4 regions of the Luteibacter rhizovicinus DSM 16549 genome follow, and region 1 is predicted to be linked to each of the others. Evidence: predicted binding sites of a transcription regulator. Region 1 holds the regulator's gene; each other region holds the start of a gene.
What was found. Region 1 encodes FliA, which starts transcription of late flagellar genes. Its sites were predicted from a motif close to TAAAGTTTNNCNNNCNNNGGCCGATAA; they were not measured.

Region 1 (8,060 bases):
GTCAGGCGGTTGCGGACGAGTACCAGCTCGCCTGCGGCATCGACGAGGCTGTCGAGGCGGAAGGTGTCGACGCGGACGGTGGTGTCGGCCGTTGACGAGGCGCGTTTTTCGGTGGTGGCTGTGGGTTTTGCGGTGGGAGCCGGTTTTGCTGGTGGGGTTGCGGCGGCGGGGATCGCCGATGAATCGGCTCCTACAGGGGTAGTGGACGCTACGGCGGGTTGGATCGCCGATGAATCGGCTCCTGCAACAGCGGTGGCCGGCGTGAGCGTGCCGGGGGCGGCGGTGCCGTGGAGGCTGTCTAGGAGGGCCTCGAATTCGTCGTCGCTGATGGCGTTGGGATCGGCGGCGGGCATCGCCGCCGAAGCGGCTCCCACAGATGGCGCTTCGGCGATCGGTGTTGCGGTGGCCGGGATCGCCGCTGAAGCGGCTCCCACATTTGCCGCCGCCCCTGCAGGGGCGGCGGCATCGGCGCCGGGGGCACCGGTGCCGTAGAGCGAATCCAGCAGCGCTTCGAATTCATCGTCGTTGATCGTGCCCGAAGGTGTCGAGGCCGGTGCGCGGTCGTTGCGCGCGGCGTCGAGCATGGCTTCGAATTCGTCTTCGATCGGATCGTAGGGGCGCTGCGACGACACGGCGGGGGCGCTGGTCGACGCCGGCGTCGACATCACCGGCGACAGCGCCACCGGCGGTGCGGAGCCGGCACGACCCGGAATCAGCAGGCGGTCGAGCACGGAGCGAGGCGCGGGCTCGGCGGGAACGCCCGCGTCGGCCGCACGCATCATGTCGTTGAGGAGGTCCAGCGACTCGAGCAGCGCATCCATGAAGCCGGGGTTCAACACCACCGCGCCGTTACGGGCCTCGTTGAGGAGGTCCTCGGCGCGGTGGCACAGCTCCACCATGGCGTTGAGGCCCAGAAAGCCCGCACCGCCCTTCACGGTATGGAACGCGCGGAAGACCGCGTTCAGCAGCTCGGCGTCCCCCGGCGAGGCTTCGAGATCCACGAGCTGTTCGCCCAGGCTCTCGAGCAGTTCGCGTGCTTCGATCAGGAAGACATTGAGCAGCTCGTTGTCCAGCTCCACGCTCATACGGCGCTCAGAACCCGAATTCGCTGAGCAGTCGATCCACTTCGTCCTGGCTGACCTTGTCCGGGGCCGGTGCGTGTGCGCCACCGGCCAGCGAACCAGTGAGACGCACCAGTTCGACCAGCGACGACTCCACCTTGGCCATGAACGATTCGACCTGCGCGACGCGCTGGCCGGACAGATCCTGCCAGGACTGGGCCTCGACCATCTCGCCCAGGCCGATGTCGCAGCTCTGCGCGAAATCGCCGACGCGCACGGCCAGGGCCGTCGCATTCGGTGCGAAGGCCGGATCGGCGTGATCGAGCACCAGCACTTCGTCGGCCTGCTTGGCCAGCGCCTGCGCCTGAGGACGCAGCCTGTCGCTGAAATCGAGGGTGCGGTGAGCCGCCTGTGAGCTCATCTCGAGCACGTCGCGCAGGTGTTTGCGCGCATCGCTCATGTTGCCCGGCACGCCATCGCTGGAGATATCGGAGGCCAGACGGCGGACCGACTCGTGCAGATCGCGCGCAAGATGGCCCAGGGCCAGGAACAGGTGCTGTTCACGGCTGCGCAGGAGGCGATCGAGCGCCTGTTCGAAGGCGACGCTGTCATCGGCGTCGAGCAACTCGCGCAGCTCGGGAACGACCTCGTGGCCGGGGTTAAGCATGGTATTCATCGTCATTCCCTTAGCCCGCAGCCGCGGCGAGTCGTTCGAAGATCTTGTCGAGCTTTTCCTTCAGCGTGACCGCCGTGAACGGCTTGACCACGTAGCCGTTCACGCCGCTCTGCGCGGCGGCGATGATCTGGTCGCGATTGTTCTCGGCCGTGACCATCAGCACCGGCATCGACTTCAGCGCGGCGTCCGCGCGGATCGCGCGAAGCAGGTCGATGCCCGTCATGTTGGGCATGTTCCAGTCGGTCACCACCAGGTCGAAAGGCTGGGCACGCAACATCGTGAGCGCCGCGTTGCCGTCTTCAGCCTCCTGGATGAGGGTGTTCGTAAATCCCAGCTCGACCAGGAGATTCCTGACGATGCGTCGCATGGTGGAGAAATCGTCCACCACGAGGATTTTCATGTTCTTGTCCAAAACTCGTCTCCGCCTGACTGCGCGTTCTTACCGGCGACGGCACCGTAATGCCGTCAATGCTTGTCTTTCCAACCCGTCATGCGTGCGCGGAGGCGAATCAGGGCCTGGCCATGGATCTGGCACACCCGCGATTCACTCACACCCAGCACCGCACCGATTTCCTTCAGATTGAGCTCTTCATCGTAGTACAGCGACATCACCAGCTTCTCGCGTTCGGGCAGGCCGTCGATGGATTGGGCCAGCGCATCGCGCAAGCCGTCCTGTTCGAAGATCCCTTCCGGCCCCGCGGCATCCGGGTCCGCGACATCGATCGCCGCGCCTTCGTCGCCTTCGGGCGCCGTAAGACTGAGCAACCGCGCGCTCGCCGCGTCGGCCAGGATCTGGTTGTACTCCATGGCGTCGATGCCCAGCCGCTTCATCACCTCGGCGTCTTCGGCATCACCACCTGTCTCGTTCTCGATCTGCCTCGTTACTTCAGCCACCTCGCGCAACTTCCGGTGCACGGAGCGGGGGGTCCAGTCCGTCTTGCGCAGTTCGTCCAGCATCGCGCCCCGTATGCGGATACCCGCATAGGTCTCGAAACTGGCCGCGCGAGTCGGCGAGTAATTTCTTGCGGCCTCCAGCAGTCCGATCATCCCGGCCTGCATGAGGTCGTTTGCATCCACGCTTGGCGGCAGCCGGCCCATCAGGTGATAGGCGATCCGGCGCACCAGCGGCGCGTGGGTTCGTACCAATTGATCCGCCGGGATTCGCGTGACTTCAAGGTATTCCGTCGCAACGCTCACAGTGGCAACCCTCCTCCCAGGTGGGACCGCTCGGCGAAAAAGCCGATGCGACCCTGAGCACGGGGTTCGGGTTCACCCCATGTATCGACCGACCTGGCCAGATTCTTGAATCCAACTGCAGATCGGCTGCTCGGCCAGACATCGACCACCGCCGACTGGCGGCGAATCGCCTGGCGCAGGTACTCGTCGTGCGGGACCATCCCCATGAAATCCAAGGAAACATCCAGGAATCGGTTGGTCACCCGGGACAGTTTCTCGAACAGCTGGCGACCTTCCTGGGCATGGCGGACCATGTTGGCCACGATGCGGAAGCGGTTCACGCCGAACTCCCGGCTCATGACCTTGATCAGGGCGTAGGCATCGGTCAGCGAGGCCGGCTCGTCGCAGACCACCACCACGACTTCGTCGGAAGCCGCGGCGAACATGGAGACGCTGTCCGAAATGCCGGCGGCGGTGTCGACGATCAGGTATTCGGGGGCGATCGGGTATTCGTCGAACGCGCGGATGACGGCGGCATGCTCGATATTCGGCAACTGCGCCATGCGGCGCGCGCCGGAGGTGGCCGGAATCACCTTCAGGCCATGCGGCGCCTGGAGGATCAGATCCTCGATGCGGCACTCGCCCTCGAGCATGTGCCCGAGGTGACGGGTCGGCTGCAGCCCGAGCAGCACGTCGATATTGGCCATGGCCAGATCGGCATCGAGCAGGACGACGTCGCGTCCGCCCATGGCCAGGGCCATACCGAGGTTGACCGCCACGGTGGTCTTGCCGACGCCGCCCTTGCCGCCCGCGATCGCGATGCTGCGGGTAGGGCGACGGTCGTCAAGCCAGTTGAGGCCGGCGGCCTGGGTGCTATCGACGTGTGTGGTCATGAAGGAATTCACTGCCGTGAAAGAGTGTGCGGTGGCGGTAGTCACGTTATGCGGTTTCCCGATCAGGCGAGCGCGGGCGCCGCGGTGCCGAAACGATCGGCAAGTACGGCGTCGTCGGGCTCCTCGTTGCGCTGCTTGAGCAGTTGGGCTGCGAGGCAGACCAGCTTGCGCGCATCGGCGGAGGCGATGTCTTCGGGCACACGCTGCCCGTCGGTGGTGTAGTCCAGCGGCATGGCGTGGCGAATGAGTGCCGACAGGGCGCCGCCGATCAGCGGCGCCTCGTCGAGCTTGGTAAGGATGGCGGTCTGCGGTGACAGCGGCGCGTACGAGCGGATCGCGTTGTCGATCGCCTGGGCCTGCGCATTGGCGGCGAGCACCAGGCAGACGCGCAGGTTCGAGGTCGCGCGCAGCGTGTCGAACTGCTGCTGCAGCTTGGGATCGTTGCCGGCCATGCCGGCGGTGTCGACCAGCACGGTGTGCTTGCTGCGCAGCTGGAGAAGCACGTTGCGCAGGCTGTCCGCATCGTGGGCGTTGTACACGCGCACGCCGAGGAGGCGACCGTAATGCTCGAGCTGCGCGCCGGCACCGATACGGTACTGGTCGGCGCTGATGAGGGCGACGTTGGAAGCGCCGTGGCGAAGGACGGCACGGGCGGCGAGCTTGGCGATGGTCGTCGTCTTGCCGACGCCGGTGGTACCGACCAGCGCGGTGACGCCGCCGCCGACCGTGTCGAAATTGCGCCCGCTGGTGCGGATGTTGCGCGAGAGGATGCCCAGCGGCAGGTAACGCGCCTGTTCGGAGGTCATGCCGGCCGGCAGTTCGGCGCACAGCGCGCGAGCCACGTCGCCGTCGATGCCCAGGCGGGTCATTTCGCGAAGCACGCGAGCGCGCAGCGGCTGATCGCGATCCATCTGGTTCCAGGCCAGCGTGGAAAGCTGGACTTCCAGCATTTCACGCAGGCTGTTGATCTCGGCACGCACGCCGTTCACGGCGGCGTCGCTGTTCGGGTTGACCGTGGCGGCACGGACCACGTCGGCCACGCTGGACGCGAGGGCGGCGCTGGACTGGCGCTGCGGTGCATTCGGATTGACCGCTGCGCCCTTGGCGGCACGTTCGACGGCAGCAGCCGTGGCGGCACGTGCCTGATCGATGCGTGCGGCGCGGTCGCTGTCGCGCGTGGCGCGGATCGGCGCCAGCGCGGCAGCATGCTTCGCAGCGGTCTCTTCGGCGGTCGGCGGTTCGAAGGCGAAACCCGCCTCGCGAACCAGCGCTTCGTCGTAGTCGAGCGCGGCGATGATTTCGATACCGTCGTCCATCCGACGCGTGGACAGGATCACGGCGTCCGGACCCTGCTCATCGCGAACCTGGCGCATGGCCTGGCGCATGTCGGCGGCAACGAATCGTTTGATTTTCATGCGTTAGCTCCTCTGTCCTATCGTCCGAGGGCCGTCACCAGCTTGACGCGGCGGTTGTCCGGGACCTCGTTATAGGCGAGTACATGCAGGTTTTGGGCCACATGCCGAGTGAAGCGTGAAAGCCAGGGACGAAGTGCCGGCGAGACCAGCAGGACGGCCGGTTCGCCGGCCGCTTCCTGACGTCGCGCGGCCTCCGCCACGTTCTGCTGGAGACGATCGGCCAGACCCGGCTCGATCGCCGCACCGGCGGGACCACCACCCTGTAGGGACTGCAGAAGAATCTGCTCCAGTTCCGGCGCCAAAGTAATGACGGGGACCTCAGTTCCGAGCCCGGCGATCTCCTGCACGATCTGTCGGCCAAGGGTGACGCGCACACTGGCCGCGAGGACGCCGGGATCCTGACTCTGGCCAGCATGCTCGGCCAGCGACTCGACGATGCCGCGGAAGTTACGAATCGGCACGCGCTCGGCGAGCAGGTTCTGCAGCACCTTGACCACCGCACCGAGCGACAGGCGCTTGGGCACCAGGTCTTCGACGAGCTTCGGCGTCTGCTGGGCGAGGCGGTCGAGCAGCTGCTGCACGTCCTGGTGGCCGATGAGTTCGTGGGCGTGGTTCTGCAGGATGTGCGAGAGGTGGGTGGCGATCACCGTGGCCGGGTCGACCACCGTGTAGCCCAGCGTCTGCGCATGCTCACGCAGGCCGGGCTCGATCCATACGGCGTCGAGGCCGAAGGCCGGATCGCGGGTGGCAATACCGTTGATCGTCCCGTGCACGCGGCCCGGATCGATGGCCAGCATGCGCTCGGTGTGAATTTCGGCTTCGCCCATCGGTACGCCCATCAGCGAGATGCGATACCCGTGTGGCGAGAGGTCGAGGTTGTCGCGAATGTGTACGGACGGAACCAGGAAGCCCAGCTCCTGCGAGAGCTTGCGGCGCACCGACTTGATCCGCGCCATGAGTTCACCGCCCTGCGCCTTGTCGACCAGCGGGATCAGGCGGTAGCCGACCTCCAGGCCGATCGTGTCGACCTGGGCCACGTCTTCCCACGAGAGTTCGAGACGTTCGCCGGGCGGCGTCGATTCCAGCGCAAGCTCCGTGCCCGGTGCCGTGGCGTCGGCGGGCGTCCCACCGTCGGCGAGGCGATCCTTGTTCTGCTGCAGCTTCCAGGCGCCGAAACCGGCACCGGCGGCGAGCAACAGGAACGGCAGGTTCGGCATGCCCGGAACCAGGCCCATCGCGCCGAGCACGGCAGCCGCCACGGCCAGCGCCTTCGGCTGGCCGAAGAGCTGCCCCATCACGTGCTTGCCCATTTCCTGGGACTTGGACACGCGGGTGACGATGACCGCCGTGGCGATCGAGAGCATCAGGCCCGGCACCTGGGCGACCAGGCCATCGCCGATGGTCAGCAGGGTGTACGTGCGTGCCGCCTCCGAGGCAGATAGGCCGTGCTGCAGCATGCCGATGAAAAAGCCGCCGATGATGTTGATCGCGAGGATCAGCATGCCGGCCGTGGCGTCGCCGCGCACGAACTTGGATGCACCGTCCATCGAACCGTAGAAGTCGGCTTCCTCGCGCACTTCCTGACGGCGCTCGCGCGCCTGTTCCTGGGTGAGCAGGCCGGCATTGAGATCGGCATCGATCGCCATCTGCTTGCCGGGCATGGCGTCGAGGGTGAAGCGCGCAGTCACTTCCGAGACGCGCGTGGCGCCCTTGGTCACGACCACGAAGTTGATGATGGTGAGGATGGCGAACACCACGAAACCGACGGCGAAGTTTCCGCCGATGACGAACTCGCCGAAGGCCTCGATCACCTTGCCGGCCGCACCCGGGCCGTTGTGGCCGTGCAGCAGGACGACGCGGGTGGAGGCGATGTTCAACGCCAGGCGCAGCAAGGTGGCGAACAGCACCACGGTCGGGAACGAGGCCAGTTCCAGCGGGCGCATCACGTACATGGTGGCCAGCAGGATCACCAGGGACAACGCGATGTTGAAGGTGAACAGCAGGTCGAGCATGAACGGGGGCAGCGGCAGCATGAGCATGCCGAGCATCACCAGCATCACCACCGGCGCGGCAATGCCCCGCCGGCCGATCTGGCGGAACGTGCCCATGAGCGTGGTCGTAGCTGCCATCGTCACTTATCCATACGGTAGGGGCCGAGCAGTTCAGGATCGATGTCCTGCACGGGTAGATCGGGCGGGAGGTCGCCAACGGCGATCGCCTGCTTCAGGCGGAACACATAGGCCAGGATCTGGGCGACGGCGACATATAGCGCCGAGGGGATCTCGCGACCGACTTCCGTCGTTGCATACAAGGCGCGTGCCAACGGCGCCGCTTCCACCACAGGAACTTTCGCGGCACCGGCCACATCGCGGATTTGCTGGGCCAGGACGTCCACACCCTTTGCCACGACTCGCGGCGCGCCCATTTTTACGTCGTCGTACTTGAGGGCGACGGCGAAGTGGGTCGGGTTGACCACGATCACGTCCGCCGTAGGAACGTCTTCCATCATCCGGCGGCGAGCCATCTGGTGCTGCATCTGACGGATTTTCGACTTCAGTTCCGGACTGCCTTCGCTTTCCTTGTGCTCGTCCTTCACTTCCTGCTTGGTCATGCGCATCTTCTTGGTGAAGCTGAAGGCCTGCCAGGGTGCATCCACCAGGGCGATCAGTCCCAGGGCACAGGCGAAGATCAGTGACGCCTGGCCCAGGACGCTGAAGGTGTGGGCGATGCCATCCTTGACCGGCCCGCTGCCTACTGCGTACATCTCCTTCGTGGTGCGATTGAGGTACCAGACCAGTGCGCCGCCGATCAGGAGCAGCTTGAGCAACGACTTGCCCAG
Region 2 (8,060 bases), 1.6 Mb from region 1:
TCGATGCCCGCGGCGCCATTCGTGGAACCGCCTGCGCCGAGCGCATCGATGGCGGCCGTGATCGTCGCGTGCCGGTCGCCTGGCGTCGACGGCAGCGCCACGCACGTGGCACCGGCATAGGTCACCAGCGAAACGCGATCCTGCGCGCGGAGCTTGGGCACGATCTGTTTCAGCGACGCCTTCAGCAAGGGCAGCTTGTCCGGTTCATCCATCGACCCGGAGACGTCGACGAGGAAGACCAGGTTCGCCGCGGGGATCTCGCTGACCGGGACCTTGTAACCCTGAATGCCGACCATCAGCAGCTGGCGGTTGCTGTTCCACGGCGCGGGCGCCAGTTCGGTGGTCACGCTGAACGGCCGCGAGCGATCCACCGGCGGCGCATAGCCGTAGTCGAAGTAGTTGATGAACTCTTCCGTTCGCACGGCATCGGCCGGCGGCAGGCGACCTTCGTTGAGCATGTGGCGAATGTTGGTATAGGAGCCGGTATCCACGTCGATGCTGAAGGTCGACACCGGATCGGTGGCGGCCAGGTGCACGGCATTGGCGTCGCGATGCTTGTAGTTGTCGCGATCGGTCGCGTACTGCGCCGGCAGCATGGGGCCCATGATGCCGCCCATGGGTACGGGCGCCCGCTGGATCCTGGACATCACCGGTGCGGCGACCGTCGGCGATGCGCTGGCGGTGGCATCGGCTTCCGCGACGGCTAAGGGCATCGGAGCCGGCGGGGCGGCAGGTGCCGGTGCGGATACGGCAACGGGTGCCCGCGAACTCGATTTCGCCGCCACGGCCATCGGTATCGGCAGCGGGCGACCGGGCCCGTAGCTGCGTCCGACCTGTTCGCAGGGTGCGTCGTTGACGACCGCTGGCTCGGCGGCGATGTGCCGGCGAGACGATCCATCGGAGGCGGCGCTACCCGCCGCGACGACGAGGCCGGCAAACAGCAGGGGCAGGGTGATGCGTAGCGTATTCATCGTGCGTGACCTCGTGGGGGACATGCAGATGAAACGTGGGTGTTGGGGAAAGGGGTTAAATTTATTTTCGTGGGTGTTTGGGGGGGGCTCGGCTTCGGCTTCGCGTTTGCGCTGCGTCGCAAGAGCCGGCGGGTATCGCCCTCGGGGCCACGCTCCGGCGACCCGCGAAGGAAGGGCCGCGAATCGCGGCCGTTTCTTTATTGCCCTACGGGCCGGGTCGGCGCCCCACCGGCGGTTTCCGACTCGACATCCTGTCTCGCGAAAACGGCTGGCCGTCCTGGCCAGCCCCCTTCGGGCTTTATCCGGTGGGACGCCTCGCCTGCGCTACCGGCCCCGAGGGCGATACCCGCCGGCTCTTCCGAAGACTGAGGTGGGGTGGGGTCGAGCCAACGCTCGCATGATCGAATGCACCGCGAGGTTTGTGACGCTGGCCTTATGTGGGAGCCGGCTGTTGCCGGCGAACCCTCAGCGTCGCGATCGCGAAGGAGGCCTTGCGTTGAATCGTGCTGGCGCTTCACCGCTCGCCTCTTCGCCACTCGGCCTCGCTCGCTTGCTCGATGCGCTGAGGGTTCGCCGCTGAAGCGGCTCCCACAGCAAAGCACTGCGTTGCGCGTGCGCGTCGCGTTTGCGCTCTCCCTTCAACCAACCTCATCGTGGCCCCGAGGGTGGCACCCGCCGGCTCTTGCGACGCACCGCGACGCACGGCGACGCATTTCGCTCAAGAAGCGCGCGAGGGTTCCAGGCGAGCATCTCCCTGCGCACCGATGCGGTTGCGGCCGGCGTTCTTCGCACGGTAGAGCGCGCGATCGGCGGCATTGAGCAGGTCCAGCGGACCGCCGTTGGCATTGGCCAGCAGGGTGGCCACGCCGATCGTGATGGTCAGCACGCCGAACGGGCTCAGCGGATGCACGATGCCTTGCGCTTCGACCTGGGCACGGAGGTCTTCGGCCAGGGCCACGGCGTCGGCGAGGCGGGTGCCCGGCGCGATCACCGCGAACTCCTCGCCGCCGAAGCGGGCGATGAAGTCGCCGGCGCGCAGGCCGCGACCAGACAGCACCGAGGCGAGTGCGCGCAGGCAATCGTCGCCGGCGAGATGGCCATAGCGGTCGTTGTATTCCTTGAAGAAGTCCACGTCGACCATGAGCAGGGCGATCGGCTCGCGCTGGGCAGGGCGGTGCCACTCACGCAGGAGCCGCTCGTCCAGCGCGCGGCGGTTGGCCAGCCCGGTAAGGCTGTCGGTGAAGACCAGGCCCTGCAATTCGTCGCGGCTGCGCGAGAGGCGAAATTCCTCCTCGACCAGATCGACCTGCGCCAGCGTGCCGCGCAGGCCGATGCCGATCACGGCGGCGATGGCGCCGCCGATACCGAGCGACGGATAGACCGGGATCACCATCAGGCCGAAACCGAGCACGCTCATGGCGAGGAAGGTCGGGCTCGCACTCTGCACGAAGCGGATCAGGTACACCGGCGGATGCCAGTGGCGTTGCGGCTGCCTCGTCATGGTGACGATGAACAGCGCGAGGAAGGGCAGGTCGAGCAGGGCGTCCCAGGAGGAAGTGCCGAAGTCAGGATGGCCGTTGAGCGCGACGTAGTGGTTGTACGAGTAACCGGATATCGCGTAGACGACGAAAAAGGCCATGACCGCGCGGAAGAACGCGTGGTCGTCGGCGCGATCGGTGGCGACGAAGCGCAGCAGGGCGGCAACGGCCAGGCAGACGTTTTCGAAGTCGAGCATGTAGGCCACGTCGACTGCCTGCTGCGGGCCTATCGCGCCTTCGAGCGTCACGATGGAAAAGGTACGGATGTAGAACAGCACGCCGAGCAGGCCAGCCAGGACGAGGTCGATCGCCATGGCCCATTTCTTTCGCGCCGCGACGGGTGCGGAGGAGACGGCGACGAGCACCGGCAGGACATACAGGATGTAGAAGAACATGCTGTCGCCGGGCGCCGGGTTCGAATTGTCGAGCACGTAGTTCTGTCGTGCCGACAACGACATGCCGATCGTCCACAACCCGAGGCTGGCAAGCAGGAGCCACCAGCGGTGGTCACGGGGCGTGCCCGAACGCATCCAGGCCCGCCATGCACTGAACATGGCAAGGGCGGCCACGGAGAAGAAAAACGTATACGAGAGTGCCATGCCGCTGGCGGGCAGGACCGCCAGCGCGGCTGCGTGAACCGCGACGATGGCGGCCGCGGCGATGAATGCTTTCATGGCGTGCCTCCCCCGACCTGCAACGCATAGATCATATCGGCGGGCGGAGCAGGAAGTTGAGTTTCATTGCGCCGGATTTTACGGTTTGGGACACCACAAATGTGAAGGTCAGGCGCCGCTCCGCACCACCTCCTCGATGTCGCGGGTTTCGAGGACGGTCTTTGCATAGCCGTGCCGGGCCAGTGCGAGCAGCGCACGCCCCACCGTCTCGGTCGTCGCCACGCTGTACGGCATGAGCGCCCGGAAAATCGGCAGGATAGGGGCCATCAGCGGATAGATCATCCGGTAGGCGCGCGTGCGCGACCGGGCGCCGTTCATGGGCTGGATGGCGCCCGGCCGAATGGCGTGGACGCGTTTGAACGGCAACCGGGCCAAGGTGTTTTCCGTGCGCCCACGGATGCGAGCCCACATGACTTTGCCGGATTCGCTGCTATCGGCTCCGGCACCGGAGACATAGACGAAGGTCATCGCCGGATTGAGCCGGGCGAGCGTGGACGCGGCGGCGAGGGTCATGTCGTAGGTCAGATGCGTATAGGTCGCCTCGTCCATGCGAAACGACGTCACGCCGATGCAGAAGAAGCAGGCATCGAAACCGCCGAGCCTGTCCTCGATGGCGCGGTAATCGAACAGATCGGCCTGGACCAGGTCCTTCAGTTTGGGATGGCTGGCGCCGCTCGGCGATCGCCCGATGGCGACGACCTCGTCGACGTCGGATGCGAGCAGGCATTCGCGCAAGACGCCCTGGCCGACCATACCGGTGGCACCGAACAGCAGGATTCTCATGCCGGTGTCCTCAGTAGGCCGGGAAGGCGGGCATGGCGCCGGCACCGATGTCGGTCGAACGGCTGACCTCGGCCCAGCGCTGGTCGGTTTCGCGGCGGGCCTGCTCGACCTGGCCAGCGAAGGTCGCTGCGTCGCTGCCCAGGAGCAGTCGTACCGGCGGACGCGGATGCGCGGCGAGGCGGAGCACGACCTCGGCGACGCGCACCGGATCGCCTGTTTCGTTGCCGGCGTAGCCGGAGAGCATGTTCCGCAGGGCGCCGACGCTGGCCTCGTAGTCAGGCAGGAAGGACGGAAGATCGGCACCCGCACGGCGCGCCCAGTCGGTGCGCATGCCGCCCGGCTCGATCGCCGTGACATGCACACCGAGTGCACCGAGTTCGGCGGCGAGTACTTCGGAGAGTCCACCGACCGCCCATTTCGCTGCCTGGTAGGCCGACATGCCGGGCGTACCGATTCGTCCGCCGACCGAGGACACGTTGATGACGCGCCCGCTGCGACGCTCGCGCATCGAACGGACGGCGGCGCGCGTGAGATTCACCACGCCGAACAGGTTGGTCTCGATCTGTGCGCGATAGTCGGCCGAGGACATCTGCTCGAAGGGCACGAGCTGACCGTAGCCGGCGTTGTTGACCAGGACATCCAGCTGGCCGAAGGCGTCCAGCGTGAAGCGCACGGCGTCGATGCACGCGGCTTCGTCGGCCACGTCGAGCGAGGTGACTTTGAGCGTGTCGGGAAAGCGGGTGCGAAGCGCGTCGAGCGTTTCGACGCGTCGCGCGGTAGCGACCACGCGATGACCTGCGGTGAGCGCGGCTTCGGCGATATCGCGACCGAGACCGGCGCCACTTCCTGAAATGAGCCAGACCTGTGACATGGGGACATCCTCGTTATAGTGAGTGAGTACACACTCGGTTAAGTGGGCAGATAAAAGGCGCGTGTCAGCCCGAGCCGATCGCACGCCAGATGGCTTCGAAGCCGGCACGTCGATAGTCGGCGGCCTGGGCCGGGTTTTGCGCCATGAAGTGCATGGTGGTTTCGGCCACGGCGGTGATGATCCCGGCCATGAAGCCGATGGGTTGCCCCTGGCGGAGGGCGCCCGACGCCATGCCCTCGTTGAAGAGGCCGGCGATGTCACCGAAGACCCGCTCGCCTTCCGCGCGCGTGTCGGCCGTGATCCGTTCGGACACCGTGAGCTGGGCCATGGCGATGCGCAGGGCAGGTTCGGCCATGCCCCAGTCGAGGTAGCGGTTCCAGACGTGCTCGAAGCGCTCTTCGATCGGCGCTCGCGAGGGATAGCCCTCGTACATCGTCTCGCGCAGGCTGCTTTTCGCGCTCAGGTAGAGCGCATTCAGCAGCAGGTCCTTGTCGGCGAAGTAGGTGAAGATCGAGCCTTCGGCCACGCCTGCCAGTTTCGCGATGAGCGATGTCGGCGCGCCGACACCCCGCTCGGCCACGCCCTGGGCGGCGGCAGCGAGGATAGCGTTGCGTTTTTCTTCGCTCTTGAGGCGGGCCATGGCGGGTCGATAATAAGTGAGTGCTTGCTCATTATGAGGGCTGGGAGGGGTAATGCAAGCACCCTATCGCCGATGAATCGGCTCCTACACAAAGCGGCGCCACCAGGGGCCTCACGTCCTTGTGGGAGCCGCTTCAGCGGCGATGCCCCTATCAGGCAGCCCGAATAGCGCCCTTGGCAATGACCGGTCCGGTCGGCTGCCCGGTGGGCGAGCCACCGACAGGCTCCAGCGACACGGCAAGCGCCGCTGTCGGGCCGAGGCGGTCGAGGAGGGCCTTGTCCAGGTGGAAGCGCTTGGGATCGCCGGGCGGGAAGACGCCGACCGAGATCGGGGCGCCGCCTGCCGGGATCAGCCACAGTTCGGTGTTGCGGTCCGCGGCGACGGCGGCGGGGCTCGCCGGCACGACGAGGAGTTCGGAGCGGTCGATGTCCATCGTGGCGGTCCAGCCCGCGACGCCGTTGTCGCCGGCGATCGTCGAGACCATGAGGACCGAGGGGTGGACGGCGACGGACGGCGCGACCGGCCGGTTCAGGGTGACCACGATCAGGCACGCCGCGACTGCCGTGGCACCGACGCCGATCCAACGCCACAGTCCCAGACTGTCCCAGGCGCTGGCGCGCGAACGCGAGGTCCCGCTAACCGTCGCTGCCTTATCGAAGGCGAGACGGCGACGAATGCCGGCCCAGACATGGGCAGGTGGCGCCACGTCGGTGACTTCCATGGCCAGGGGTGTGAAGTGTCGCTGCCACAGCGCAACCGCCGCGGCGGCCTCGGGATTGCTCTGGACTTCCCGTGCCACGGCGGCTCGCGCATCGGCGTCGAGCAGGCCGAGCGCGTACTCGGCGTAGCGCAGGTTGTCCTTGTCGGATTCGAAGCTGCTGTTCATGGATTGAGGCATGCCCTGAGTTGCAGGAGACCACGACGAATCCAGCTTTTCATGGTGCCGAGGGGCACCTTTGCACGTTCCGCCAACTCGTTATACGTAGCGCCGCCGAAAAAGGCTTCACGGATCGAACGACGTTGCTGGGTTTCCAGTTCGGCCAGGCAGGCCTGCAGGTTGCGGTACTCCTCGTCGCTCTCGGCGCCGTGTGCGGGGCCGGGGCCCTCGTCGACGAGGGTTTCCCAATCCACCTCGACCGGACGCAGGTCGGGACGCTGGCGCAGGCGGTCGATGGCCTTGTTCCGGGCGACCGTCACCAGCCAGGTGATCGCGCTGGACAGCTTCGCGTCGAAACTCCGCGCACGCTTCCAGACGGTGACGAACGCTTCCTGGAGCACTTCCTCGGCCTCGTCGCGATCGCCCATCAGCCGCAGGCAGACGCCGAACAAGCGCGACGATGTACGCCGGTACAGCTCTTCGAAGGCGCGCTGGTCTTCGTCCGCGGTACGTTGCAACAGTCGATTCAGCTCGTCGCGCTCGGCGGGGCTGGTGGCTGGCATGCGTGGGTCCTTATACGGTCGTTCGATGGATCGGGGCGGGGCGATCTATAGCATGACCACGGTCTGCACGTCGCGATCCGCATCCGCTCTTCACGCGGGCTCGTATCCACTGTCGCCATCCCTTCCGAGGACGACTTATCCGTGAGGCTTCTTTCATCCGCCCCGATCGTCCCCTTCGCCGCTGCCGCCTGCCTGGCCAGCGGTGCCGCCCCCGCCGCCACGGAACGCTTCGTCGGCGACGCGTATGCGCCCGATAGCGGGCAGTTGCTCTATCGCGAAGTCCACACCGTCGGCGTTGCACGTCAGGTGGTGCAGTACCAGTGTCCCGATGGCAAGGCCTTCGCGCGCAAGGTCCTGGAAGGTGGGAACACGGTGATCGGCCCGGATTTCAGTTTCGTCGACGCGCGCAATGGCGACGCGGAAGGCGTGCGCTCGAACGGTGGCAGCCGCAGCGTATATGCCAAGCGTGGCGCGGCGAGCGAAGTGGCCAAGCCGTTGCCGGACAAGAGGGACGGCGTGATCGACGCCGGTTTCGATGTCTACGTGCGCACCCATTGGGACAGCGTCGGCAAGCGCCGCGACGGCATCCCATTCCTGCTGCCGGCGCGTTTCGCCTTCTACAACGTGCGCCTGATCGACGGCGAAACCAGCGGCGGGGTGAGGCGCATGACGATGAAGCTCGACGCCTGGTATGCCTTCGCCGCGCCGACGGTCGTGCTCAGTTACACCACGGCCGACCGCCTCTTGCGCCGCTTCGAGGGCATGGGCTCGATCCGGGGCGAGAACGGAAAGCTGCGCCAGGTGCGCATCGAATTCCCGCCGGACAAACGTGAAGGCAACCTGGCGGACGTCGCCGTGGAGCAGGCGCTGGCGGCGAAACTCGACGGCCGCTGCAGCATCTAGGCCATGTTCGTGCATCCGTGACCCGCGCCGCCCCGTATAGGTAAGGGAACGCCACGGGAGTCCGCATGAACGTCCACCCCAACGCCACGCCAGAGTCGCCGCCAGTGGCGCACCGCGTCGGTACCCTGCGCCGGTGGTTCGACACGTCCACGGCCGCACCGGTCGACACGGCACGGGGCGATCGCATCGACTGGCTCCGCGCCTCGCCCTTCGTGGTCATGCACCTGGCCTGCTTCGGTG
Region 3 (8,060 bases), 480 kb from region 1:
ACCATGGTCGATTTCCGATGCGTCGGATCGTTGAAGACGGGCAACGCGCCACCTTGGGCGACGTGCAAGCCGTAAAGGAAGTTTTCAAAGAATCCGCCGGCTCGCGCAAAGGCAATCGGCAGGGTCAGCTCGCGAAAAGCCTGTTCCATAAGCGACAAGGCCGTGATCAGGCCCATCCCGCTGGTTCGGTCCGCGCCCATCGACGACAGCGCGACGACCCGCGGCACCGGCGCCTTGCTGAGCGCCTGGACATACGTCGCGATGACACCCTTGGCTTCCCTGAAATCCGGCGAGGGGGCCCAGATGGGAGGCAGCATGACAAACGCCCCGTCGACGCCCCTGAGTGCCCGCTCGATGGAGGCTGCATCGTTCCAGTCCCCGTCCACCAACTCGACGCCCTGGTCGACCCAGCTTGCTGCCTTCGCACGGTCGCGAACCAGCGCGCGCACCTTCCTGCCTTGTGCGAGCAAGTGACTTGCCGCTGCACCGCCCACTTTTCCCGTGATTCCCATGACCAAGAACATGTGTGTTCGCCTCGAGTGGTTTGACGATCCACGGTAGCCCGTGCGCTATTATTCGAATATGGGGCTCATTCGGAACGGGTCGTGTAGATGAACTTAACAATCGCCCGAACCCATCTGGACGGGATGGTCACGTTCCTGACGGTGGCGGAGTACCGAGGCTTTCGGGCCGCAGCGAGGCATCTGGGCATCACACCTTCGGCGGTCAGCCAAGCCATACGTGGTCTGGAAGAAAGGATTGGCGCACCGCTCTTCTCCCGTACGACACGAAGCGTCAGGCTGACCGAAGCGGGCGAACGGCTGCTTGCCCATGCACGTCCGGCAGTCGACATGCTCACCGCAGGATTGGACGCCGCGAGCGGCCTGGGTGGCGAGATTACGGGTCGCCTGCGCATCAATATGCCCAGGCCCATCGTGCCGTTGCTGGTGAATCGCTTGCTGCCGGGCTTTCTCGACGCTCACCCCAATGTTGAACTCGAACTCGTCGGCGACGACCGCCCCATTGATATCGTCGAAGAAGGATTCGACGCGGGAATACGACTGGGAAACTTCATCCAGATCGACATGGTCGCAATGTGGCTAACGCCACCGGAGCGCTTCGTTGTCGTCGGCTCCCCTGCGTTCTTCAGGGAGCACGGCCGGCCGGCATCCCCGTACGATTTGCAGAACTTCCGTTGCATCCTGCTTCGTCAATCCGTGCGAGCTCTCGATCATTGGCAATTTGTCGTCGATGGTAAGCGCATCACAGTGGGTGTAGCCGGGCCTCTCGTGATCAACGATGTCGACGGCTGCGTTCGCTCAGCGCTGAGAGGTGTCGGACTCTTCCAGCTGCCGCACTCGATTGTGATGTCGCATCTTGAACGTGGCGATCTGCAGACCGTGCTCGAGCCTTATTATGAAGAGGTTCCCGGTCTCTCTCTTTACTATCCGAGTCGAAGTCAGTCACTGCCGAAGCTTCGCGCATTTGTCGATTTCGCCACCCGGCAAATGCGACGACCCTTCAGGCCGGACGATTACTTGCCGACGACCGCGCCGTAGGGTGCGGGCCGTACAGACGTGTCCTCGCGAAAGCGGGACAGGCATCGAGAAAAAGCCTCGCCAACGAAAAAGGCGCCCCCGAAGGGGCGCCTTTCCGGTATCACGATGACGCGATCGATCAGTAGCGGTAGTGGTCCGGCTTGTACGGGCCTTCGACCGGCACGCCGATGTAGTCGGCCTGGTCCTTGGTCAGCACGGTCAGCTTCACGCCGATCTGTGCCAGGTGCAGGCGGGCGACTTCTTCGTCGAGCTTCTTCGGCAGGCGGTAGACCGTCTTCTCGTACTTGTCCTTGTTGGCCCACAGGTCGAGCTGCGCAAGAGTCTGGTTGGAGAAGCTGTTCGACATGACGAAGCTCGGGTGGCCATGGGCGCAACCGAGGTTCACCAGGCGGCCTTCGGCCAGCATGTAGATGGCGTTGCCCTTGGCGAAGGTGTAACGGTCGACCTGCGGCTTGATCGTCTCGCGGGTGACGTCCTTGGCGCCGTTGAGGCGATCCATCTGGATCTCGTTGTCGAAGTGGCCGATGTTGCAGACCAGGGCGTTGTTCTTCATCGCCGCCATGTGCTCGAGCGTGATGATGTCCTTGTTGCCCGTGGTGGTGACGTAGATGTCGCCGAGGCCGAGGGTCTCTTCGATCGTGGTGACCTGGAAGCCTTCCATCGCGGCCTGCAGGGCGTTGATCGGATCGATTTCGGTGACGATCACGCGGGCGCCGAAGCCCTTGAGCGAATGCGCGCAACCCTTGCCCACGTCGCCGTAACCGCAGACGACGGCAACCTTGCCGGCGACCATGAGATCGGTCGCGCGCTTGATGCCGTCGGCCAGCGACTCACGGCAACCGTAGAGGTTGTCGAACTTGCTCTTGGTCACCGAGTCGTTGACGTTGATGGCCGGGACCAGCAGCTTGCCGGCTTCGGCGAGCTGGTAAAGGCGATGCACACCGGTGGTGGTCTCTTCGGAGACACCGCGCCATTCGGCGGCGACCTTCTTGAACCAGCCCGGACGGGCGGCGGCGGTGCGCTTGACCAGGTCCTTGATGACCTGCTCTTCGTGGTTGCCGCTGGGCGTGTTGACCCAGTCGCTGCCGTCTTCGAGTTCGACACCCTTGTGGATGAACAGGGTGGCGTCGCCACCGTCGTCGACGATCAGCTGCGGGCCGAGTTCGCCCGGGTGGGTCAGCATGTCGAGCGTGCAGTCCCAATACTCTTCCAGCGACTCGCCCTTCCAGGCGAACACCGGCAGTTCGCCCTCGGCGAGCGCCGCGGCGACGTCGTCCTGGGTCGAGAAGATGTTGCACGACGCCCAGCGGACCGAGGCGCCCAGCTCACGCAGGGTTTCGGCGAGGACGGCGGTTTCCTTGGTCACATGCAGCGAGCCGGAGAGGCGCACGCCCTGGAGCGGCTTCTCTTTGGCGTAGCGGGCGCGGATCTGCATCAGGCCCGGCATTTCTTCTTCGGCCATGCGGATGCGGCGGCGACCGAGGGCGGCCTGCGTGATATCGCGGACCTTGAAGTCCTGGAAAGCGGTGTCTTTGGTGACGGCGTTCATGGGGCGTAGCTCCGATTGGTTACGGGGGCGCCGTTGTACAGGAGGCCGCGCCGAGCCTGGCCTATGGGAGACCCCATGGTCGCAGCGCCCCTCGGCGGGCAAAACGGTCTCCCATTGTATCGCGGAATCCGGATGCAGGGATGAACACATCTTTTTCGGTACTCTCAGGGTTCCGACCACGACCAGAGAGCCTGATGGAAGTCGCACGCGATCCCGAATTCCTGCCCCACGACGGCCCCTTGCGCGAAGACGTGCGCCGTCTTGGCACCCTGGTCGGCCAGATGCTCGCCGAGCAGGGCGGCCAGGCCTTCTACGAGCGCGTCGAGCACGTGCGGACGACCGCGATCCACCGCCGGCGCAGTGGCGCGGCCGTGGACGCCCTGGCCGCGCCGCTCACCGGCCTGGAGGCTGCTGATGCCGAATCCCTGGCGCGCGCCTTCGCCACGTATTTCCAGGCGGTGAATACCGCCGAACGCGTCCACCGCATTCGTCGTCGCCGCGATTACCAGCGGGAAGGCGGGGCAGCCCAGCCCGAATCGCTCGCCGCGGTGCTCGGTCGCCTCAAGAAGGACGGGGTCGGTCGCGACGAACTCACGGCGCTGCTCGGCCGTCTCGATGTCGAGCCCGTGTTCACCGCGCATCCGACCGAGGCCGTGCGTCGTTCGCTGCTGGAGAAAGAGCAGGAGATCGTGCGTGCCCTGGTCGACGAGTTCGACCCGACGCGTACGCCGCAGGAGCTGCGCGACGACGACGCGCGCATCCTCATGGCGCTGTCCGCCGGCTGGCAGACCGCGGAGGCCTCGCCGGTGCGGCCGAGCGTGCAGGACGAGTTCGATCACGTCGGCTTCTACATCGCGCGACCGATCTACCGCGTGCTGCCGGCACTGTACGAGGCCCTCGAGCAGGCGCTTGCTGAAACCTACGGCGAAGGCATCACGATTCCGCGGCTGTTGCGGTTCGCGACCTGGGTCGGCGGTGACATGGACGGCAATCCCAACGTCAACGCGGAGACCATTGCGGCGACGCTGGGCGCGCAACGCTCGCTGGTTCTGGAACGTTATCTCGAGGACGTCGCGGAGCTGGGCCGATTGCTCAGCCAGACCGACGATCGGGTGGCGCTCGATGACCGGCTCGTTCGCCGGCTGGAGCGCTATCGCGAGGAACTTCCCGAAGCCGCGGCGGCCATTCGTCCGCGTCACGCCGATATGCCGTATCGCAGCTTCCTGAAATTCGTCGCCGCGCGGCTGGAGGCGACGTTGCAGGAGAAGCCGGCGGCTTACGCCGCGGCCGACGAATTCATTGACGACATCGCGCTGGTCGATACCAGCCTCGTCACCCATGGCGGCAAGCATGCCGGCGCCTATGCCGTCGGTCGCCTGCTTTGGCGTGCACGCACGTTCGGCTTCCATCTGGCCCGGCTGGACGTTCGCCAGGATGCGCGCGTGCATGACGAGGCCCTGTCCGCCTTGCTCGATGACGCGGAATTCGCGAACCACGACACGGCCGCGCGGGTGAAGGCACTACGCCCTTACGCCGCCGGAGAACGGAGTTTCGTCGCCGGTGACGATCACGAGGCCGCGACGATGCTGCGCGAGGTGTTCGCCACGCTGGCCGATTCGCGCACGCGCTACGGCCAGGAAGCCACGGGCCTCTACATCATCAGCATGGCCGAAAGCGCGGCCGACGTGCTCGCCGTGCTGGCGCTGGCCCGTCGCGGTGGCCTGGTCGAAGACGGCCGCGTGCCACTCGATGTCGCCCCGCTGTTCGAGACGATCGACGATCTCGCCGGCGGCGCCGAGACCTTGCAGGCACTGCTGGACGATCCCGTCTACCGCGAGCATCTGAAGGCCCGGGGCGATCGCCAGTGGGTGATGCTCGGCTATTCCGACAGCGGCAAGGACGGCGGCACGCTGGCGTCGAAGTGGAGCCTGCAGCGTGCCCAGGTCGACCTGCTCGAGGTGGCATCGAAGGCCGGCATCCGCGTCGCCTTTTTCCACGGTCGCGGTGGTTCAGCCAGCCGCGGCGGCTCGCGCATCACCCCGGCCCTCATGGCCTCGCCCCGTGGTTCCGTGGGCGGCGTGCTACGCGTGACCGAGCAGGGTGAAGTGATTCATCGCAAGTACGGCATTCGCGCTCTGGCCGTGCGTAACCTCGAGCAGACGCTTGGTGCGGTGATGCGTGCCTCGCTGCGCCCGCGCGAGGTCGACGTGCGCGAGCCGGCGTGGAAGGACACGATGGCCCGGCTTTCCGCGGAGAGTCGCACGGCGTACCGCGCGTTCGTCGACACCGAAGGCTTCGTCGATTATTTCCGTGGCGCCACGCCCATCGATGTCATCGAGCGCATGACGCTCGGTTCGCGTCCGGCACGTCGCCGCAGCATGAAAGGCGTGGAAGACCTCCGCGCGATTCCCTGGGTTTTTTCCTGGACGCAGTGCCGTGCCGTACTCACCGGCTGGTACGGGCTGGGCAGCGCGCTCGACGTCGTCGCGAAGGATTGCGGCGAGGAGCGCCTCGTGGAGATGGCGCGTGACTGGCCCTTCGTCTCGACCATGCTGGACGATGTGGAAATGGTCCTGGCGAAGGCCGATATCGACATCGCCGAAGCGTTCTCGAAGCTTGCGGGCCCGCTCCACGAGCGCTTCTTCCCGATGATCCGCGCCGAGTTCGAACGGACGGTGGCCTGGGTGCTCAAGCTGAAGGGCGCCGATGAACTGCTGGCCGGCGACCCTCGCCTGGCGACGTCGATCCGTCTGCGCAATCCGTACGTGGATCCGATGAGCCTGCTCCAGGTCGACCTGCTCAAGCGCTGGCGGGCGACGGACGGCAAGGACGACGCCTTGCTCAGCGCCCTGGTGGCCTGCGTCAACGGCGTATCGCAGGGCCTGCAGAACACGGGCTGAGCTATTTGCCATACAAAAGGTGAGGCGGCGCTGCATGCGCCGTCTCATCGGGCAAAGAGAATGCGCGCCAACGCCTAAAGTCTGCCGCCGCTCTGCCGAAAACGCCGGTGTAGGGGCACCCGCAAGCGGTGCCCGATGACCTGGCACAAGGCTCCGTATGAACAGCATTTTCCATCGCGCCGCAACGCGCAGCATGAGCGTGGGCGCGCGGCTTACCCTGCTCGTGGTCGGCATCGTGGCCCTTGGCGTCGCGGTACTGACCATCGTGGTGACCACCATGGTCTCGCGGGAGCTGGAGACGCGAGCCCGTGACGATCTCGAGCGAGGCAACCGGGCCATCATCGCCACGGTGAACACCTTCAGCGGCGCCTTGCTCGCCGAGTCGGATCGCTTCCTCAGCCTGTTCGAGAGCTATTACCCCGGCAGCTTCTCGGTGGACGACAAGCACCGCGTGATGATGGGTGGGCACACCGTTCCCACCCTGTTGCACGACGGCAAGGCGATCAATGGCGATTTCGCCCAGGTCGACGAGTTCTCCGCGCGTGCGCATGTCGTGGCGACCCTGTTCGTCCGCGACGGGCCGGACTTCATTCGGGTCAGCACGTCGCTGAAGAAGGAAGATGGCTCGCGTGCGGTCGGTACCTCCATCGACCATGCCCACCCGGCCTTTCCGCAGCTGTTGTCGAACAAGTCGTATGGCGGCCCCGCCGTCCTGTTCGATCGCCCGTACATCACCCGCTACGAGCCGATCCACGATGCATCCGGCAATGTCGTGGGCGCGTGGTTCGTCGGCGTCGAGATCGCCAGCGAGATGGCCAATCTCTCGCAGGAAATCGCCTCGATCCACATCGGCCAGAGCGGCTACTACTCCGTCGTCGATGCGAGCGCCGGCAAGCGCTACGGCACGTTCATCGTCGACCCGATGACGAAGGATGCCGTGGCCAGGGCCGATGGCGCCGCCCTGAAGGTGATGGACGTCGATGGCCAGCCGGTATTCGGTCGCATGCTGTCGGGCAAGCACGGCGAGTTGCGCTACCGCGCGAGCGTGGACGGCCGCACGGTGGATCGCCTGGCCATGTATGCCACCGATCCGGGCTGGAGCTGGTTGATCGCCGGCACGGTGGACATGGATGAACTCTACGGACCGGTGAGGCATCTGCGCATGGTGGCCATCGGTACGGCCATCGGCATGGTAGGCGTGCTTTGCCTGCTGCTCTTCATCGCGATCCGCGCGCGCATCACGCGGCCTCTGTCACATGCGGTCGAAGCTGCCCGGCGGTTGGCCGAGGGCGACCTCACGGCACGCCTGGAGACTACGCGCGGCGACGAGATCGGCCAGCTGATGCGTTCCATCGATGGCATCGGCGACGGCCTCGGCGACATCGCACGATCCGTGCGCAAGGCGGCGGCGAGCATGGCGGGAAGCACGTCGGAGATCGCCGCGGGCAATGCCGATCTCTCCACGCGCACCGAAACCCAGGCGCACGAATTACAGATGACGGCATCAAGCCTGGACGAGCTGACGCGCACCGTGCGCGACAACGCCGGCAATGCGGCGCGGGCCAGCACCCTGGCCGAGCACGCCAGCATCGCCGTGCAGCAGGAGGCAGGCGCCATGCAGGGCGCGGTCGAGGCAATGAACGGCATCCAGGCTTCGGCCCAGCGCATCGCCGACGTCATCGGCATCATCAACGGCATCGCGTTCCAGACCAATATCCTGGCGCTGAACGCGGCCGTCGAAGCCGCCCGCGCCGGTGAGCAGGGAAGGGGCTTCGCCGTGGTGGCTGAGGAGGTTCGCAACCTCGCCCAGCGCAGTGCGACGGCGGCGAAGGAGATCGAGTCGCTGATCACCGAGTCGGTGGAGCAGGTCGATGCCGGCCACGGCCTGGTGACCGAAGCGGGTCGCAACATGACGACCGTGCTCGGTCGCATTCGCGACGTGGCCGACCTGATGGGCAACATCAGCCGTGCGACAAACGATCAGTCCGAGCAGATCGGTCGGATCAACCACGCCGTGTCGCGCATGGACGATTCGACCCAGCAGAATTCGGC
Region 4 (8,060 bases), 180 kb from region 1:
GCACGCCGCCCTGCAGATCGAGGCCGAGCGGCATCGAGAAGGCGTTGATCGACTGCAGCCACGCCGGCACCGTCGACGCCTGGTTGAGCGCGACGGTGTAATTCTCACCCAGCGTCGTCCGCAGGGCGTCCGATGCCTTGGTCTGTGCGTCAGCCGTCGCAAAGCGTGCCAGCAGGCGGCTGGTCTTCTCATCGACGTCGATCACCGAGGCCGGCGTCTTCGCCGTGGCGAGGATGCCCTCGACCTTGGTCTTCAATGCCGCATCGACGGTTGCGCCGCGGTTACCCGAAATCTGCACCGCCGGTTGGGGCGGGAAGACGTTCGGCAACGCGTAAACGATGCCGAGCAGCAACACGATCACGACCAGCGCGTATTTCCAGCGTGGAAAATCACTCATGCCTTGCCATTCCATGAAAAGCGGCCACAAGCGGCCGCGGCTGACGCCGTTGAGACAAAGCTCAGGACTTCTTGAGGCTGCCCTTCGGCAGCACCTGGGTGATCGAGCCCTTCTGCACCTGGACGACGGTGCCCGGGGCGATCTCCACGCGGACGAAGGACTCGCCCACTTCCTCGATGCGGCCGGCGAGACCGCCGCCCATCACCACTTCGTCGCCCTTGGCGAGCGCGGACAACAGGTTGCGGTGTTCCTTCTGACGCTTCATCTGCGGGCGGATCATCATGAAATAGAAGATGCCGAACAGCACCGCCATCATGATCAGCGGCGAGAGGCCCAGTGCCCCACCCTGGGAGGCCCCGGCAGCGGGAGCGGTGGCCTGTGCAATGGCGGCGAAGGTCGGAAGGCTCATCGTCAATTCTCGCAAGTCATGGAACAGCCACGGAAAAGCGGCTGCTCACGTAAAAAGATCGTGGATTATGCCACGCACCCCGGTGCTTATGTACCGCGCCCCGCCAAGGCTTGGGGGCGCCATGCGACGCCCGCAAGCCCGCCAGGTCAGCCGTCGACCTCGGCCTTGCGCCGTGCCGCGTAGAAGTCGGCGACGAAATCGTCGAGCGTGCCCGTCTCGATCGCGCCGCGCAGGCCGGCCATGAGCCGCTGGTAGTGACGCAGGTTGTGCATCGTCGCCAGCTGGCTGCCGAGGATCTCGTTGCAGCGGTCCAGATGACGCAGATACGCCCGGCTGAAGCCGTTGGCGCAGGCGTAGCAGTCGCAATCTTCCTCGATCACGCGCGTATCCATGGAGAACTTCGCGTTACGGATGCGTAACGTGCCTTCCCGGGTGAACAGAAAGCCATTCCGGGCGTTCCGCGTGGGCATGACGCAGTCGAACATGTCGATGCCTCGACGGACGGCCTCCACGATGTCCTCGGGACGGCCCACACCCATGAGGTAGCGCGGGCGGTCCTTCGGCAGCACGTGCAGCGTGAGGTCGAGGGTGTGGTTGCGCTCGGCCTCCGGCTCACCCACGGCGAGACCGCCCACCGCATACCCGTCGAAACCGATTTCGATCAGGCGCTCCGCCGACCGGTGACGCAGGTTCTCGTAGGTGCTGCCCTGGACGATGCCGAAGAGCGCATTGGGGTTCTTCAGGTCGTCGAAGGCCTGGCGCGAGCGTTCCGCCCAGCGCAGGCTGAGCTCCATGGAATCGGAGGCGACCTTCTCGGTGGCCGGATACGGCGTGCACTCGTCGAAGATCATGGCGACATCCGAATCCAGGACCTTCTGGATACGCATGGACTCCTCGGGCGACAGGAACACCTTGGAGCCATCCACCGGCGAGGCAAAGGTCACCCCTTCCTCGGTGATTTTCCGCTTGTGCGCCAGCGAGAACACCTGGAAGCCGCCGGAATCGGTAAGGATCGGCTTGTCCCAGCCGATGAACTTATGCAGGCCGCCGAATTCGCCGACGATCTCCAGGCCAGGACGCAGGAACAGGTGGAAGGTGTTGCCGAGGATGATCTCCGCGCCCGTGTCGAGCACGTCGCGGGGGGTCATGGCCTTGACGGAACCGTAGGTGCCCACCGGCATGAACGCCGGGGTTTCCACGGTGCCACGGCCGAATCGGAGACGGCCACGCCGGGCCGCGCCATCGGTGGCGAGGAGGTCGAAAGGGAGCTGGGTCATCCGCCCATTCTACCTTGGACCCACTCAGTGAGCAGTCTCGCGCCCGGTAGGAGCCGATTTATCGGCGATGGGTGCTGGCCCCATCCCTGCCGGCTGCCGCCGGATCGCCGATAAATCGGCTCCCACAGATGGCGAGCCCCTAAAGTTTCGTAAGTTTCCGCCGATCTCCTAAGCCACAGGAGCGCGTCCAGCCGGACTCGCCCAGGCCCTCGGGAGGACCTGCCCTTGATCATCCAGCCGACCAGTATCGCTGCCCAGTTGTGGGCGGGCGCGGTCTCGGGCACCACCGCCGCCGCGGATACGTGGCGCGTGGGCACCCTGCTGACGGCTCGGATCATGGGGCAGACCGACATCGGCAAGCTCCTCCTCGACATCGGCGGCCTGACCGTCGAAGCCGACGCCGCAGGGACATCCCTCCCCCAGCAATTCCAGGTTCGCGTGCTGACCCAGGGCACCCAGCCACAGCTCGAGGTGCTCCCGGGTGTCGTGGACGACCGCGTCGCCATGCAGGGCCTGCGCGAGCGCCTGCCCTTGCAGAACGGCTACGCCCAGTTGCTCGGCGTCTTGTCCGCCCTGGCCAGCCGACCGATCGCCCGGACACTGCCGGCGACCCTGCGCGCAGCGCTGGCCACGCTGGAAGCGGCGATCAGCAAGCCGGACGACGTGAGCACGCCGCTGGGCATGAAGGAAGCCATCGCCAGGAGTGGCGCGTTCCTCGAAGCGCATCTGGCCGAGCCGAAGGAAGAAACGCCGGCGGCCGACGATTTCAAGGCGGCACTGCTTTCGCTTCGCCGCGCACTCACCGATCTGCCGGCCGCTCGCCCCGCGCCCCGTCCCGGCGCGGACGGCATGCCGGGGCGTCCGCTCAGCGACACACCGCCGCCGCTGGCACAGCGTGCCCTCGTGGCCCAGCCACGCGCCGCCGCGCTCGCCGAACTTGCGGTGACCGAAGACAACGTCGATGAGCTCGTCGGCCAGTTGCGTGGCGACGTGCGCGCGGCTCTCTCCCGCGTCGAGATCGGCCAGCTGGAGTCGCATCCGCAGGCCGGCCTTTGGATGATCGAGATTCCGCTAGCCGGTGTGCGCGGCTACGACGTGCTGCAACTTCGCATCGAAGAAGGCAAGCCGAGTCCCTCCGAGCCGGAGGGCATGTGGACGGTCGGCTTTGCCATCGATCCGCCGACGCTGGGCGCCGTGCAAGGTGAGATCCAGCTTCGCGTACCGCGCGTGTCGGTACGTCTGTGGGCACAGCACGGCGAAACCGTGTCGCGCCTCGAAACCGAATTCATGTCGTTGCGCAGGCAACTCGAAAAGAGCGGCCTGCAGCTGGACCACTTCGCCTGCATGCACGGCCTTCCCGTTCCGACCAGCGCTTACAGCGCCGTCCTTCTCGAAGCACGCGCATGACCCAGTCCCTTCCGTCACCACGCCGCAGCGTCACCCTGCGCCTCGCCTCACCCACCAGCAACGGCAGCAATCAGCGCATCGATGCCGCCGGCGTGAAGTCGATGCTGGAGCGCGCGCAGGCGCTTGGCCTCGCACCGCAGCTCGACCCGCAGATCGCGACTTTGCTTGCCGCCGTGCGGTTGCGGGACGATGTGCCGCCGGAGTTGTATGCGGCGTTGGCCGCCGTGGTCGGGACGTTGTTGAGCGCGACGCGGGATTGATTGCTGGCACCCAGAGCCGCTCGCTAGCGCACACGATTGATCGCCAGCGCCCATCGCCGATGAACCGGCTCCTACGCAAAACCTGCGCAGCAATGTAGGAGCCGATTCATCGGCGATGCTTTAGCGCACGGCCAAAAGACTCACCACCAGATATCGTTTCTCAGCAGATAACCTCGCGTCGAGCGCAATGTCTCAACCCCATTGGGTCCTGGGACATACTCGGTAATCTCACCTTGTATGTAGCGCTGCACCAACCAGCCACCCATGCGGTAGGGATGCTCCGCACTCCGCCAGCCGGTGAGGCTGGTCGTCTCGACGTCGTGGAGAAGCGACATCAGCTTCACTGAATCGTCGACGGTGTCGGAAAGCCCCGCATAGTCGATAGTCGGCATTTTAGGGTCGTCGAACGCTTGCCTACCTATCAGGGTGCCATCTGCACTTCGGATGCCGTGATCGGTATCGTAGGATCGGACGACCTGCTGATTGAACCCGTCGGCGAGTCTCCCGAGCGAGCCACCCGCATTGAGAACCTGTTCAATCCACGCACGATCCTCGGCCCCCAGCTTCGTGTCCACGACGGACAAGATGCCCCTATGGCTCACCAGATCGAACGGTTCAGCCATGACATCCGGCCTTGCTCGCCTCATGCAAGTCAACGTGAAAGCGAGAGGGCGCGCGAGCCGTTCGAAGGCTTCACCGACATCGGCGATGTTCTCCATCTTTCCGAAGACGGATGCAATGCCGTCGTAGTCGCTATGTTCGACATGCGGGACGAACGCGCTTTCGGAGCGCGCTTCGATTTGCGGCGCCATCTCTGGCGCCGCCCGCATCGAGAGAAACAAGGTCGTGGCATCGATCCTCGTCATGGACGATGTTTCCGAGGCTTCGCAAGATCCAGAGGCTTCCGATATGCCCGATATGTCTCCTGGCAGACATGCTGGAAAGCCGAAGCCGAGACCGTGGCACTCTTGCCATCCAGCAAGGCCATGACATACGCAGTGGGAACGTAAGTAATGTCCCAATAGTCTGGATGATTGGAAGGGCGATTCATCCGGATGGGGCCCACCATCCCAATGCCTGCGCATGGACCTATAGGCAGCCGCGCACTGAATTCGCCTCGCGCATTGGTGAGACCGTCGACCGTCGCCAGAGTGATCCTTCTCTTCGTGGCGGGGTCGTAGTCTACGGCGACCAACCTAACGTGCTCTCCGGCGGGAGCACGCGTCGTCTCGTCACTGTCGAAAACAACCGCCGTGACATCGATCTGGCGCGCCGCATTTGCCCCTCCGGGGACCGGCGTCACCCCTTCAGGCACCGGGAACGGCGTCTCCTTACCGGGAGCGAGGTGACTAATGTTTTCACTGCTGCCCGCAGTGGCGATAATGCTCCGTGATGCAGGATCGAAGGTATGCAGTGTGTAGCTCCCTACCGTCTGTGTACTACCCTCTTTCCATCGCGCACGAAGAATCAGGGGAACGGTCATTGATGCGGAAACCTCGATAGGCCCGCTCTGTGGGACAACGACCCAACGGCCCCTCGAGAGAACTTCGCACACGACATCCCCTGATCCACCGCAGCTCAGCCGGGCGGACGACTGTTGCTTACCTACCGAGACGACGTAGAGGTCCACATCGGACGCCGAGTCCAGCGTGGCCTCGATATGCTGGTTTCCCTTGAGAACCGAGGGGTGCTCCGGGGTGTCGTTCGGCTCGTAGATGTCGGGGTTCGCGACGACCTCCGCCTGAAACTGGAACGGAACGCCCGGCTGAATGCCTTGACCACCGAGCATCAGCAGCCAACGCGTGAGAGGCGGCGCTATCGCTTGCAACAGTGAATAGGTACCGCCGGAGACATCGGATGCGGCGGCCACCGTCGTTCCGTCATCATTGACCCTGATCAGGTGCACATCGTGCGCGCCATCCACCGGGAGTCCAGCGACGACCACGTTGAGCTTGGCGGCTTGCTCCGCCGCTTCCGTGACGAACTGGAAACATTCCGTCATGGCGCTTGATTCCACTACCGCGTCGTACGCTGGCCCGATCTGTGCCTCGGTACACCCCGCGACGGGCGCCGCCTGAGTGACAGTCCCGGCACTAAGGGGATCGACGATGACTGAACCAGCACAAGCCGCCGTTGGCAGCGACAACGCCAGTAGCGCGCACACGGACGAATAACGCTTTCGCTTCATGGCCCTTCCTCCTGAATGGTTCATCCAGACTAAAGAAGGGCATCCCATGACTTATGCAGGCGAAGGTACTCGGAGGACGTAGCGACACACCGAGATTGTCCAGGCCTCGCTCGATAAACAATCAGCCGATGCCGAGACCTAGAATATGCGCGGCGTCGGATTCGAAGCCGGCAAGTTCAGCAAAACGCTTCCCACGCTCCGCATAGTCGCGAAACTGATCGAAGCTCGGCGCACCGGGCGACAACACGACAACACCATCGCCGCGTAGCGCATCGCGCGCAGCGCCTACGGCTGCCGCGAGATCCATCGCGCGATAGACGTTGGGCACACCCGCCGCCTCCAGCGCATCCGCGATCCGCGGCCCATTGCGTCCCTGGCAAACGATCGCTTCGGGCGCATGATGGCGCATGGCGTCGACGAACGGCGCCCAGTCGAGTCCGCGATCGTGACCGCCGACAATCAACGCGGTGCGCACGTTACCGACCGTTTCCAACGCAGCAAGGCTAGCCAATGGCGTCGTGCTGATCGAATCGTTGATCCAGTCGAGACCGTCACGTTTACCCAGAGGCTGCAGGCGATGCGGCAGCGGTGCAAAGCTCGACAAGGCCGGCGCGGCGGCGCGAGCGTCAAGGCCCATAATTTCGAGCGCTGCCAGCGCAGCACACGCATTGATCGCATTGTGCAGCCCCGGAGCGGATACACGATCGGCGCGAATCACGTCTTCGTCGCCACGACGAATCCAGCCGTCCGCCACATGCCAGTGCGCGATATCCCCGAAGGTATGCAACGCGGGATGATCGGCAGCGCGGACAAGCAGCGCAGGCTGCATCGCGTTGACGAGCACCTCCTCCGACGAAGCAAGCAGCTTTAGCTTGTCGTCGACGTAACGCTCGCGCGAGCCATGCCAGTCCAGATGTTCTTCGTACAGGCTGGTCACGACACCGAGGTTCACGCCCGATGCTTCGGCCGTCTGAAAACTGGACAGCTCGATCACCCAGAGGTCGGCCGTATCGTCGTCCATCTCGAGCAACGGAAGGCCGATGTTGCCGACGAGCGCGGTGCGCACCCCGATCGAACGAGCGAGATGGGCGATCAAGGCCGACGTCGTGCTCTTACCCTTGGTTCCCGTCACCGCGATGGTCTTCGCCATCGGGTGACCAGCGAACCACAGCGCAGTGCCGGAGGTGAAGCGGGTACCGCGCGCCTGCGCATCGAGTAGTTCCGGCTTGTACGCGGAAATGCCCGGTGACTTGATGACGACGTCATACGACGCAAGTGCCTCGGCATCCGGCGCCACGCCATGAACGGCAAGGCCAGGAAACGCGGCACGGGCTGCGTCGACTTCATCCGCCGCGCAGTAGAGATTGACCGCCTGCGCCGGCAAGTGCCGCGCCAGCGCATTCAGCGCAGCGCGACCCTCGCGACCGAAACCCCAGACGGCAAGCCGTCGCCCTGCGAGATCAGCCCAATGCATCCAGCGCTCCGAGCAGCCGCTGTGGCACAAGATGCGACGCACCCGGTTTCAGCCACGGCTCCAGTGCGAGTTCCTCGCGATCGAGTTGCGGCAGGATCTCGCGGCGGAAGCGGGAGACCAGCGCATCCTCACGCCACTCCGGACGCTCAGCCAGCGAAGCCAGCGCGGCGCGCGCTTCGGCACCTTCGCCCACGCACTCGAAGGGCTTGTGATCCTTGTATTCCAGCAGCGCGTCGAACGCACCGGCCAGCGCGTCGTCATCGAGCAGGTTGCGCCCGAAGATCGACACCAGCCTTGGCTTGGCCATGAACGGCGCCAGCGCGAGGAAGACGAAATGGCACTTCGGACACTGCCCGCACCAGCGATCCGCCGGCTTGGGGCCGAGGATGCGGAAATTGCGGTTGCAGCTGGAGAAGACGTCGAAATACGCGCCGCCCAGGCGCGCAAACGCACTGGTCACCGCCAGTTCGGACCACGGACGAAGCAGCGAGCAGTAGTCGAGATCGGCGGCCACATGCGTGTGGATGTAGTCGTGCAGGGTCTTCTCGAAACCGAAGCCCTTGCTCCACTGGTGATTCACTTCCTGGCCTTCGTACTCGAGGGTCGCGACGGACGCGGACCGTTCGTTGGCGAAGACCACCGAGTCGT

Region 2: BJI69_RS16400 (GGDEF domain-containing protein) is a predicted target of FliA. The motif match lies at 3,217-3,243, and genes of this name have one in related genera.
Region 3: BJI69_RS04140 (methyl-accepting chemotaxis protein) is a predicted target of FliA. The motif match lies at 6,084-6,110, and genes of this name have one in related genera.
Region 4: fliK (flagellar hook-length control protein FliK) is a predicted target of FliA. The motif match lies at 2,171-2,197, and genes of this name have one in related genera.

What each region holds. Positions count from the first base shown of each region.
Region 1 covers NZ_CP017480.1:405,735-413,794, forward strand. Annotated here, with positions in the region: gene BJI69_RS01900 (chemotaxis protein CheA) at 1-1,085, opposite strand, end outside; gene BJI69_RS01905 (protein phosphatase CheZ) at 1,093-1,737, opposite strand; gene cheY (chemotaxis response regulator CheY) at 1,748-2,149, opposite strand; gene BJI69_RS01915 (RNA polymerase sigma factor FliA) at 2,203-2,934, opposite strand; gene BJI69_RS01920 (MinD/ParA family protein) at 2,931-3,806, opposite strand; gene flhF (flagellar biosynthesis GTPase FlhF) at 3,869-5,221, opposite strand; gene flhA (flagellar biosynthesis protein FlhA) at 5,239-7,350, opposite strand; gene flhB (flagellar biosynthesis protein FlhB) at 7,353-8,060, opposite strand, start outside.
Region 2 covers NZ_CP017480.1:3,579,460-3,587,519, forward strand. Annotated here, with positions in the region: gene BJI69_RS16395 (vWA domain-containing protein) at 1-971, opposite strand, end outside; gene BJI69_RS16400 (GGDEF domain-containing protein) at 1,690-3,183, opposite strand; gene BJI69_RS16405 (NAD(P)H-binding protein) at 3,292-3,966, opposite strand; gene BJI69_RS16410 (SDR family NAD(P)-dependent oxidoreductase) at 3,977-4,837, opposite strand; gene BJI69_RS16415 (TetR/AcrR family transcriptional regulator) at 4,902-5,477, opposite strand; gene BJI69_RS16420 (anti-sigma factor) at 5,629-6,363, opposite strand; gene BJI69_RS16425 (sigma-70 family RNA polymerase sigma factor) at 6,360-6,917, opposite strand; gene BJI69_RS16430 (hypothetical protein) at 7,059-7,820, shown strand; gene BJI69_RS16435 (acyl-CoA desaturase) at 7,946-8,060, shown strand, end outside.
Region 3 covers NZ_CP017480.1:883,643-891,702, reverse strand. Annotated here, with positions in the region: gene BJI69_RS04160 (NmrA family NAD(P)-binding protein) at 1-524, opposite strand, end outside; gene BJI69_RS04155 (LysR family transcriptional regulator) at 612-1,559, shown strand; gene ahcY (adenosylhomocysteinase) at 1,678-3,108, opposite strand; S-adenosyl-L-homocysteine riboswitch at 3,127-3,207, opposite strand; gene ppc (phosphoenolpyruvate carboxylase) at 3,303-6,008, shown strand; gene BJI69_RS04140 (methyl-accepting chemotaxis protein) at 6,166-8,060, shown strand, end outside.
Region 4 covers NZ_CP017480.1:584,776-592,835, forward strand. Annotated here, with positions in the region: gene secD (protein translocase subunit SecD) at 1-397, opposite strand, end outside; gene yajC (preprotein translocase subunit YajC) at 459-806, opposite strand; gene tgt (tRNA guanosine(34) transglycosylase Tgt) at 953-2,083, opposite strand; gene fliK (flagellar hook-length control protein FliK) at 2,309-3,490, shown strand; gene BJI69_RS02815 (hypothetical protein) at 3,487-3,750, shown strand; gene BJI69_RS02820 (hypothetical protein) at 3,891-4,616, opposite strand; gene BJI69_RS02825 (hypothetical protein) at 4,613-5,752, opposite strand; gene murD (UDP-N-acetylmuramoyl-L-alanine--D-glutamate ligase) at 6,060-7,412, opposite strand; gene murL (UDP-N-acetyl-alpha-D-muramoyl-L-alanyl-L-glutamate epimerase) at 7,399-8,060, opposite strand, start outside.